One region of the Streptomyces sp. NPDC085946 genome, then DNA from elsewhere that is predicted to be linked to it. Evidence: riboswitches for the same ligand, from Rfam matches in the RefSeq annotation. Region 1 holds a riboswitch; the other holds the start of a gene.
What was found. A riboswitch is a leader RNA that binds a small molecule or an ion and turns the genes downstream of it on or off. The one in region 1 is predicted to bind cyclic di-AMP.

Region 1 (4,112 bases):
CTGGTGCACCTGCACTGGGGGCCGCGGATCGCGCTCGCCGACGCCGAGGCCCTCGCGGTCCGTCCGCTGCCGGATTACTGGCCCTTCGAGTCCCCCCTCGACGGACGCGAGGAGTACCCGGTCGAGGGCGGCCCCCGGTTCGTCCGCCCGGCCCTGTCCGTCCGCAGGGCCGCGGACGGGCGGCGCGGCACGCAGTGGACCTACGCCGGGCACGAAACGGCCGGGGACGGCGAGTTACGGCTCCGCTTCCGCGACGGCGGCCTGGCCGTCACCCTGCACTACCGGATGCGCGGCGACGTGGTGGAGCGGTGGGCCCACCTCGCCAACGACGGGCCGGCGGTCGAGGTGCTGCGCGCCGACTCCGCCGTCTGGACGCTGCCCGACCGCGAGGGCTGGCGGCTGTCCCAGCTGCACGGCCGCTGGGCCGCGGAGTCCCGCCTGGTGCGCTCGGACCTCACCTACGGCGAGAAGGTCCTCGGCAGCCGCCGCGGCCACACCGGCCACCAGCACCTGCCCTGGGTCGCCCTGGACACCGACGCCACCGAGGAGCACGGCGAGGTCTACGGCTGCGCCCTGGCCTGGTCCGGCTCCTGGCGCCTGTGCGTGGCCCAGCTCCCGGACGCGCGCGTGCAGATCACCGGCGGCGCGGGTCACGACGACTCCGGCCTGCTGATGCTGGCGGCGGGGGAGTCGTACACCACCCCGGTCTTCGCGGGGCTGTGGAGCGACGGCGGCTTCGGCGGTGCCAGCCGCGCCTGGCACGCCTACCAGCGGACGTACGTCGTCCCGGACGCGGACCGGGACCGGCCGGTGCTGTTCAACTCCTGGGAGGCCACCGGGTTCGACATCTCCGAGGAGCGGCAGCGGGCGCTCGCCAAGCGGGCCGCCGCGCTGGGCGTGGAGCTGTTCGTCGTCGACGACGGTTGGTTCGGGGCCCGCACCGGCGACCGGGCCGGGCTCGGGGACTGGGCGCCCAACCCCGACCGGTTCCCCCGCGGTCTGAAGCCGCTCGCCGACCACGTGCACGCGCTCGGGATGCAGTTCGGCATCTGGGTCGAGCCGGAGATGGTCAACCCGGACAGCGACCTCTACCGCGCGCACCCGGACTGGGTGCAGTTCCAGCCGGGGCGCACGCGCACGGAGTTCCGCAACCAGCTGGTGCTCAACCTGGCCCGCGAGGACGTCCGTGAGCATCTCTGGCAGCGGCTCGACGAGCTGCTGGCCGGCGCCCCGATCGACTACGTCAAGTGGGACTTCAACCGCTGCTTCACCGACGCCGGCTGGCCCGGGGAGCCGTATCCGCAGCGGCTGTGGACCGACCACGTGCACGCCCTGTACGCCCTGCTGGACCGGCTGCGGGCGGCCCACCCGGGCGTCGCCTTCGAGTCCTGTTCGGGCGGCGGCGGCCGGATCGACCTCGGGGTGCTGAGCCGCACGGACCAGGTGTGGACCTCGGACAACACCGATCCGCTCGACCGGCTCGCCGTCCAGCACGGCTTCAGCCAGGTCCATCCCGCGCGGGTCATGGCCGCCTGGGTCACCGACAGCCCGAACGCCATGCTCAACGGGCGGGTGAGCTCGCTGCGGTTCCGGTTCGTCAGCGCCATGGCCGGGGTGCTGGGCCTCGGCGGGGACCTGACCCGCTGGAGCGCGGAGGAGCTCGCCGAGGCGCGGGAGTGGGTGGCGCTCTACAAGGAGATCCGGCCCGTGGTGCAGCGCGGCGACCTGTACCGGCTGCGCCCGCCGACGGGCGGCCTGAGCGCCGTGCAGTACGTCCTCGGCGACGAGACCGTCGTCCTCGCCTGGCTCCAGGCACAGCACTACGGGGAGCCCGCCGCCGCGCTCAGGCTGCGGGGCCTCGACCCGGCCGCCTCCTACGAATGCCGCGAAACGGGCGAAATCCATCGAGGTGCGGTGCTCCTGCACCACGGGCTGCGGACCGGGCTGCGCGGGGACCTCGACGCCGCCGTGGTCCGGCTGCGGCGCCTCGATTCGTAGCGAATGGGCGAACTGTCCGAATAAGGAGTTTCGCTCTAACGTGCCCCGGAAGCGGGGGAGATGGCCGCCGGCTGGTGAGCAGCGTCATATCCGTGACGATCCGTTGTCGCCATGCTCACGTAATTCATGCCTTTTTCCTGGCCGTTTGAGGAAAACGGAAGATCATTGATCCACGCACCGTCACCACGGACGTCCACAGGAATCCCTGGAACGCGCAGGTGCGGACAACCGCACGCTTGTCCCCGCGCGTCCTGTTCGCTTACGTTCGCCACCGATCCGGACGGACGCCTAATCCTGCCGCCGCCCGGAGCCCGCACACACTGACCCGTGTACGGCAGGAGCGGGGGACCCACAGGTACGACGCCTGTTCCGGTTCCCGGAACGGCTTGGGGTTAAGCCGCGCCTCGGCGCGGCCGGGCATCTCCAGTCCGCACCCGACAGCTCACCTCGTAGGCGCCGGAGAGGAAATCGCCATGCCCGCGAAGGGTAAGCACCGCCGTCCGAAGACCCTGCGCTTCACCCGTTCCATCGCCGTCGCCGGAACCGGCGGCGCCGCACTCGCCCTGCCGCTGCTGGGCGCCACCGGTGCCCACGCCGCCACCCCGCAGTCCGCCCCGGAGAAGGCCGTCCAGTCCGTCCAGGCCGCCGGGAAGAAGGCTGCCGGCGAGAAGGCCGACGACGTCCGCACCTACACGGTGAAGGCCGGCGACTACCTCGCGAGGATCGCCGACGAGCAGGACGTCGACGGCGGCTGGAAGCAGCTGTACGCCGACAACCGCGAGGCCGTCGGCGCCGACCCGTCGCTGATCCACCCGGGCCTGGAGCTGTCCATCGGCGAGAAGGCGGCCGGCGCCACCAAGCCGTCCTCCGCGGCCAAGTCCTCGGCGGCCAAGTCCTCCGCGGCCAAGCCCTCGGTCCCGGCCAAGTCCTTCGCCCCGGCGAAGTCCTCCTCCGAGCAGTCCGCGGACAAGCCGGCCGAGCAGTCCTCCGCCGAGCAGACCACCACCGCGAGCGACGCCGCCGAGTCCGCGGGCACCGCCGGCGGTTACGCCGCCCCGGTCTCCGGCGGCGTCGGCACCGCCTACAAGGTGGCCGGCAGCATGTGGTCCAGCGGCTACCACACCGGCGTCGACTTCTCCGTCCCCACCGGCACCTCCCTCAAGGCCGTCGGCGCGGGCACGGTCGTCTCCGCGGGCTGGGCCGGCGCGTACGGCAACCAGGTCGTCATCAAGCTCGCCGACGGCTACTACGCCCAGTACGCCCACCTGTCCTCGCTGTCCGTCTCGGCCGGCCAGGCCGTGACCGCCGGACAGCAGGTCGGCCTCTCCGGCTCGACCGGCAACTCGACCGGACCGCACCTGCACTTCGAGATCCGCACCACGCCGGACTACGGCTCGGACGTGGACCCGGTCGCCTACCTGAACGCGCACGGCGTCAGCATCGGCTGACCCGCACGACCGCCCGCCTGACACGCCGTCGGAGGCCGGACCCGGTTCCCCGGGTCCGGCCTCCGGCGTGTCGGCCGGCCCCGGTCCGGGACCGGGGCGGACCGGCCCTCAACGCCTGTGACCAGGCACCTATTCCGCAGTTGGGGAACACTTGGGGAGTGGCTTATCTCACCGCCCGTCAACCCCTTCCTACGGTCGCGTAGGTCACATTCGACGGTGAAAGATGAGCTGCTGTGGCAGACGATTCGAAGAGTGACAGCAGATCAGTGATCGGGTCGTACGTGGCGGTGGGGGACAGCTTCACCGAGGGCGTCGGCGACCCCGGCCCCGACGGGGCGTTCGTCGGCTGGGCCGACCGGTTCGCCGTGCTGCTCGCGGACCGCCGGCCCGAAGGCGACTTCGCGTACACCAACCTCGCCGTGCGCGGCAGGCTCCTCGACCAGATCGTGGCGGAACAGGTGCCGCGGGCCGTCGAACTCGCCCCGGACCTCGTCTCGTTCTGCGCGGGCGGCAACGACATCCTGCGCCCCGGCAGCGATCCGGACGAGGTGGCCGAGCGCTTCGAGGCGGCGGTGACCGCGCTCACCGCGGTGGCCGGCACGGTCATGGTGACGACGGGTTTCGACACCCGGGGCATCCCCGTGCTCAAGCACCTGCGCGGCAAGA
Region 2 (4,112 bases), on a different contig from region 1:
CCGCGTCACCGCGTACGTCAGCCGGCTGCGGGTGATCTTCAGCCGCTCGGCCAGGTCGGTCATGCGCAGCCGCCGCCCCGAAGACTCGGACAGGGCGGCCAGGATGGAGTAGTACAGGTGGGGCATGCCGGCGTCCTGCTGGAGCTGCCGGTCGAGCGCGTCCTCCAGGAGCAGCGAGGCGGCCAGGTACGCGCGCCAGGCGCGCTGCTCCTCGGGGGTGAGCCAGCGGGTCGTCATGCCGCCAGTGTAGGTTTGCTTCAAACTTGAACCAAGATGTCCGGGCCAGTCCGGACCGGACCAGTCCCGCCCGTACTGACCACCGGGGAGCACCGATGCCCCACCCGTACGTCCTGCTGTCCGCCGCCGTCTCCCTCGACGGCTACCTGGACGACACCGGCCCCGACCGCCTGCTGCTGTCCAGCGCGGCGGACTTCGACCGGGTCGACGAGGTGCGGGCGTCCGTCGACGCGATCCTGGTCGGCGCCGGGACCATCCGCGCCGACAACCCCCGGCTGCTCGTCAACTCCCCCGAGCGGCGGGCCGCCCGCGTCGCCGCGGGCCGGCCCGCGTACCCGCTCAAGGTCACCGTCAGCGGCACCGGCGACCTGGACCCGGCGGCTCCGTTCTGGCACACGGGCGGCGAGAAGGTCCTCTACACGACGGACCGGGGGGCCGGGCGGGCGCACGCCCTCGGCATCGCGGCCGACGTCGTCCCGCTCGGCGCCGCCCTGGACTGGCGGCGCCTCCTGGCACACCTGCACGACGTCCGCGGCGTACGGCGGCTCATGGTCGAGGGCGGCGGGCAGATCCACACCCAGCTGCTCACCCAGGGCCTGGCCGACGAACTCCAGCTCGTCCTCGCCCCGCTCTTCGTGGGCGACCCGGACGCGCCCCGGCTGTTCGGGCCGGGCGGCTACCAGGCCGGCCGGCTGCGGCTGCTGGAGACCCGGCAGATCGGTGACGTCGTCCTCATGCGCTACCGGCCCACCGCGCCGGGCGCCGGAACCGTCCCGTCCGCCGCCGACCACCACTGGCTGGCCCTCGCCTGCGAACTGGCCGGGCGCTGCCCGCCGTCGGACACCGCCTTCAGCGTGGGCGCGGTCGTGGTGGCGGCCGACGGCACGGAACTGGCCCGCGGCCACTCCCGGGAGGGCGGCGATCCGGTCGTCCACGCGGAGGAGGCGGCGCTGGCCAAGGCCGACCCCACCGATCCGCGCCTGGCCGGCGCGACGGTCTACAGCAGCCTGGAGCCCTGCGCCCGCCGGGCCTCCCGGCCCGCGCCGTGCGCCCGGCTGATCCTGGACGCCGGGGTGCGGCGGGTCGTCACGGCCTGGCGCGAGCCGGACACCTTCGTGGCCGGGGCCGACGGCAGCGGGGTGCTGGCGGCGGGAGGCGCCGCCGTCGTCGTCCTGCCGGAACTCGAAGGGCCGGCCAAGGCCCCCAACCGGCACCTGCTGGGGTGAGCGCGCTCACATTCCGCACGGAAAACCCCTGGTGAGAGGCTTCGGCCCGTCATGTGTGTGCTTCGGGCCCCGCGGATGGCGTATGGTTGAGACACAACGACGCGGGGTGGAGCAGCTCGGTAGCTCGCTGGGCTCATAACCCAGAGGTCGCAGGTTCAAATCCTGTCCCCGCTACTGAAGGCCCAGGGCCGGAACTCATGGAGTTCCGGCCCTGAGTCGTTTCCGCGCCTCCCGTCGGCGGTGTGCGGGCCGTCACCGGGCCGTGGTCACACTTAGTGAGCGAACCGCGCCGCTCCGCAGCACATCTGACGGACCATCAGAGCATGTGGGTTACATGAAGTGAGGTCAACTCGCCCGATTTACGGTGCCGATGACGGGTAAGTCCACGCGGAAATCGTTAATGATCAAGCGGAACAGCTTGGAATCAGCGCCCTGCGTACATTAACGTTCGATAACGCAGCGCGGTCGTCCCAGCCGTCACAGGAGACGGCTCCGTGCGCACGCGCCGAATCCCGCGAGGGAACCGGGGAACCACCACCTTGGGGTGAATCACGCGGATGCCGCCGTGGAGACACGGCCGGTATACGCGCGTAGGAGACCTTCCCGCTCCGAACCCGTCAGCTAACCCGGTAGGCGGAGACGGAAGGAAAGGAGTACGCCCACGTGGCGTCCAACAGGCCTGCCCCCGAGGCCCCGCACGTGCCCGGCCAGCGCAGCACCGACACCTTCGGGTACGGCGCTCCCGGCACCGACGAGGGCCCGTTCCAGGAGTGGAACCCCACCGAGGAGTCCATCCGCCCGGTCCGCGGCAGGCACCGCGTCGCCAAGCAGCGCGGCGGTCTCGCGCGCAGCTCCACCGTCCTCGGCGTCGGCGTCATAGCCGCCGTCGGCGCGGGCGGCATGGCCAGCGCCCAGACCGGCAAGCCGCCGGTGTCGATCTCCATGCCCGACCTCCCCAACGTGGGTTCCCTCCTCTCGGACGAGGAAACCCCGCAGGAGTCGGCCACCCCGCTCAGCAGCGTCGGCATGACCTCCGTCGACACCGCGCAGGGCACCGCCGACGCCGGCGAGGCGCTGCGCGCCCGGATCATGGCCCAGGCCGAGCAGCAGCAGGACCAGCTCGACGCGAAGGCCGCCGCCGAGGCCGTGGCCGCCGCCGAGAAGGCCGCGCAGGAGGCCGCCGCCAAGGCGGAGAAGGAGGCCGAGGAGAAGGCCGCCGCCGCCAAGGCCAAGGCCGAGGAGGAGGCCCGCAAGAAGGCCGAGGCCGAGCGCCTCGCCGAGCTGGCCAAGCAGTACACGCTGCCGACCTCCTCGTACACGATCACCTCCACCTTCGGCCAGGCCGGCGCCTACTGGTCCTCCGGCTACCACACCGGACTGGACTTCGCCGCGCCCACCGGCACCCTCCTCAAGGCCGTCCACAGCGGTACGATCACGTCGGCCGGCTGGGACGGCTCGTACGGCTACAAGACCGTGCTCACCCTCGACGACGGCACCGAGATCTGGTACGCCCACCAGTCCTCCATCAGCGTCAGCGTCGGCCAGAAGGTCACCACCGGCGACGTCATCGGCCGGGTGGGCGCCACCGGCAACGTCACCGGGGCCCACCTCCACATGGAGGTCCACGTGGACGGCTCCGCCAACGGCGTGGACCCGCTGGCCTGGCTGCGCGGCAAGGGCCTCACCCCCTGACCCGGACCCCGGCGGTCCTGACGGAGTCCCCCCGACGTCAGGGCTGCCGGCCGGCCGCGCGCCGGCGGTGCGGCACCGGGCGGAATGCCGCCGTCCGGTACACCTGTTGACGAGGAGCATGACTCCTCTGCGCACACTCGGCTCGTCCGACCTCGAGGTCTTCCCGCTCGCCCTCGGCGGCAACGTCTTCGGCTGGACCGCCGACGAGGCGACCTCCTTCGCCGTCCTGGACGCGTACACCGCCGCCGGCGGCAACTTCGTCGACACCGCCGACTCCTACTCGGCGTGGGCCGAGGGCAACCGGGGCGGCGAGTCCGAGACCCTCATCGGCAAGTGGCTCAAGGCGCGCGGCAACCGCTCCGACGTCGTCGTCGCCACCAAGGTCAGCCAGCACCCCGAGTACCCGGGCCTGTCGGCCGCCACCATCAAGGCCGCCGCCGACGCCTCCCTGCGCCGCCTCGGCACCGACCACATCGACCTCTACTACACCCACTTCGACAAGCCCGAGGTGCCGGTGGAGGAGATCATCGGCGCGCTGGACGAACTGGTGCGGGCGGGCAAGGTGCGCCACATCGCCGCCTCCAACATCACCGCCGAGCGGCTCCGGGCCTCCCTGGAGTTCTCCGACCGCGAGGGCCTCGCCCGGTACGTGGCCCTCCAGCCGCACTACAACCTCGTCTCGCGCGACACCTACGAGGGCGGCCTGCAGGACCTCGCCGAGCGGACCGGACTGGCGGCGGTGCCGTACTCCGCGCTCGCCTCCGGGTTCCTCACCGGCAAGTACCGGCCGGGCGCGGCCGTCGACAGCGCGCGGGCGGGCAGCGCCGCCCGGCACCTGGAGACCGAGCGGGGGCGGCGGGTGCTCGCCGCGCTGGACGAGATCGCCGGGGCGCACGGCGTCCCCGTCGCGACGGTCGCCCTGGCCTGGCTGGCGGACCGGCCGACCGTGGTCGCGCC

Region 2: it holds a riboswitch for cyclic di-AMP, as region 1 does, so the genes downstream of both, ACIF8T_RS05655 (M23 family metallopeptidase) here and ACIF8T_RS20580 (peptidoglycan DD-metalloendopeptidase family protein) in region 1, are expected to answer to the same signal.

The regions. Positions count from the first base shown of each region.
Region 1 covers NZ_JBITSF010000010.1:5,897-10,008, reverse strand. The annotation lists gene ACIF8T_RS20585 (alpha-galactosidase) at 1-1,998, shown strand, start outside; cyclic di-AMP (ydaO/yuaA leader) riboswitch at 2,307-2,467, shown strand; gene ACIF8T_RS20580 (peptidoglycan DD-metalloendopeptidase family protein) at 2,472-3,446, shown strand; gene ACIF8T_RS20575 (SGNH/GDSL hydrolase family protein) at 3,713-4,112, shown strand, end outside.
Region 2 covers NZ_JBITSF010000002.1:17,555-21,666, reverse strand. The annotation lists gene ACIF8T_RS05670 (MarR family winged helix-turn-helix transcriptional regulator) at 1-237, opposite strand, end outside; gene ACIF8T_RS05665 (dihydrofolate reductase family protein) at 333-1,463, shown strand; tRNA gene ACIF8T_RS05660 (tRNA-Met) at 1,564-1,637, shown strand; cyclic di-AMP (ydaO/yuaA leader) riboswitch at 1,957-2,114, shown strand; gene ACIF8T_RS05655 (M23 family metallopeptidase) at 2,127-3,155, shown strand; gene ACIF8T_RS05650 (aldo/keto reductase) at 3,274-4,112, shown strand, end outside.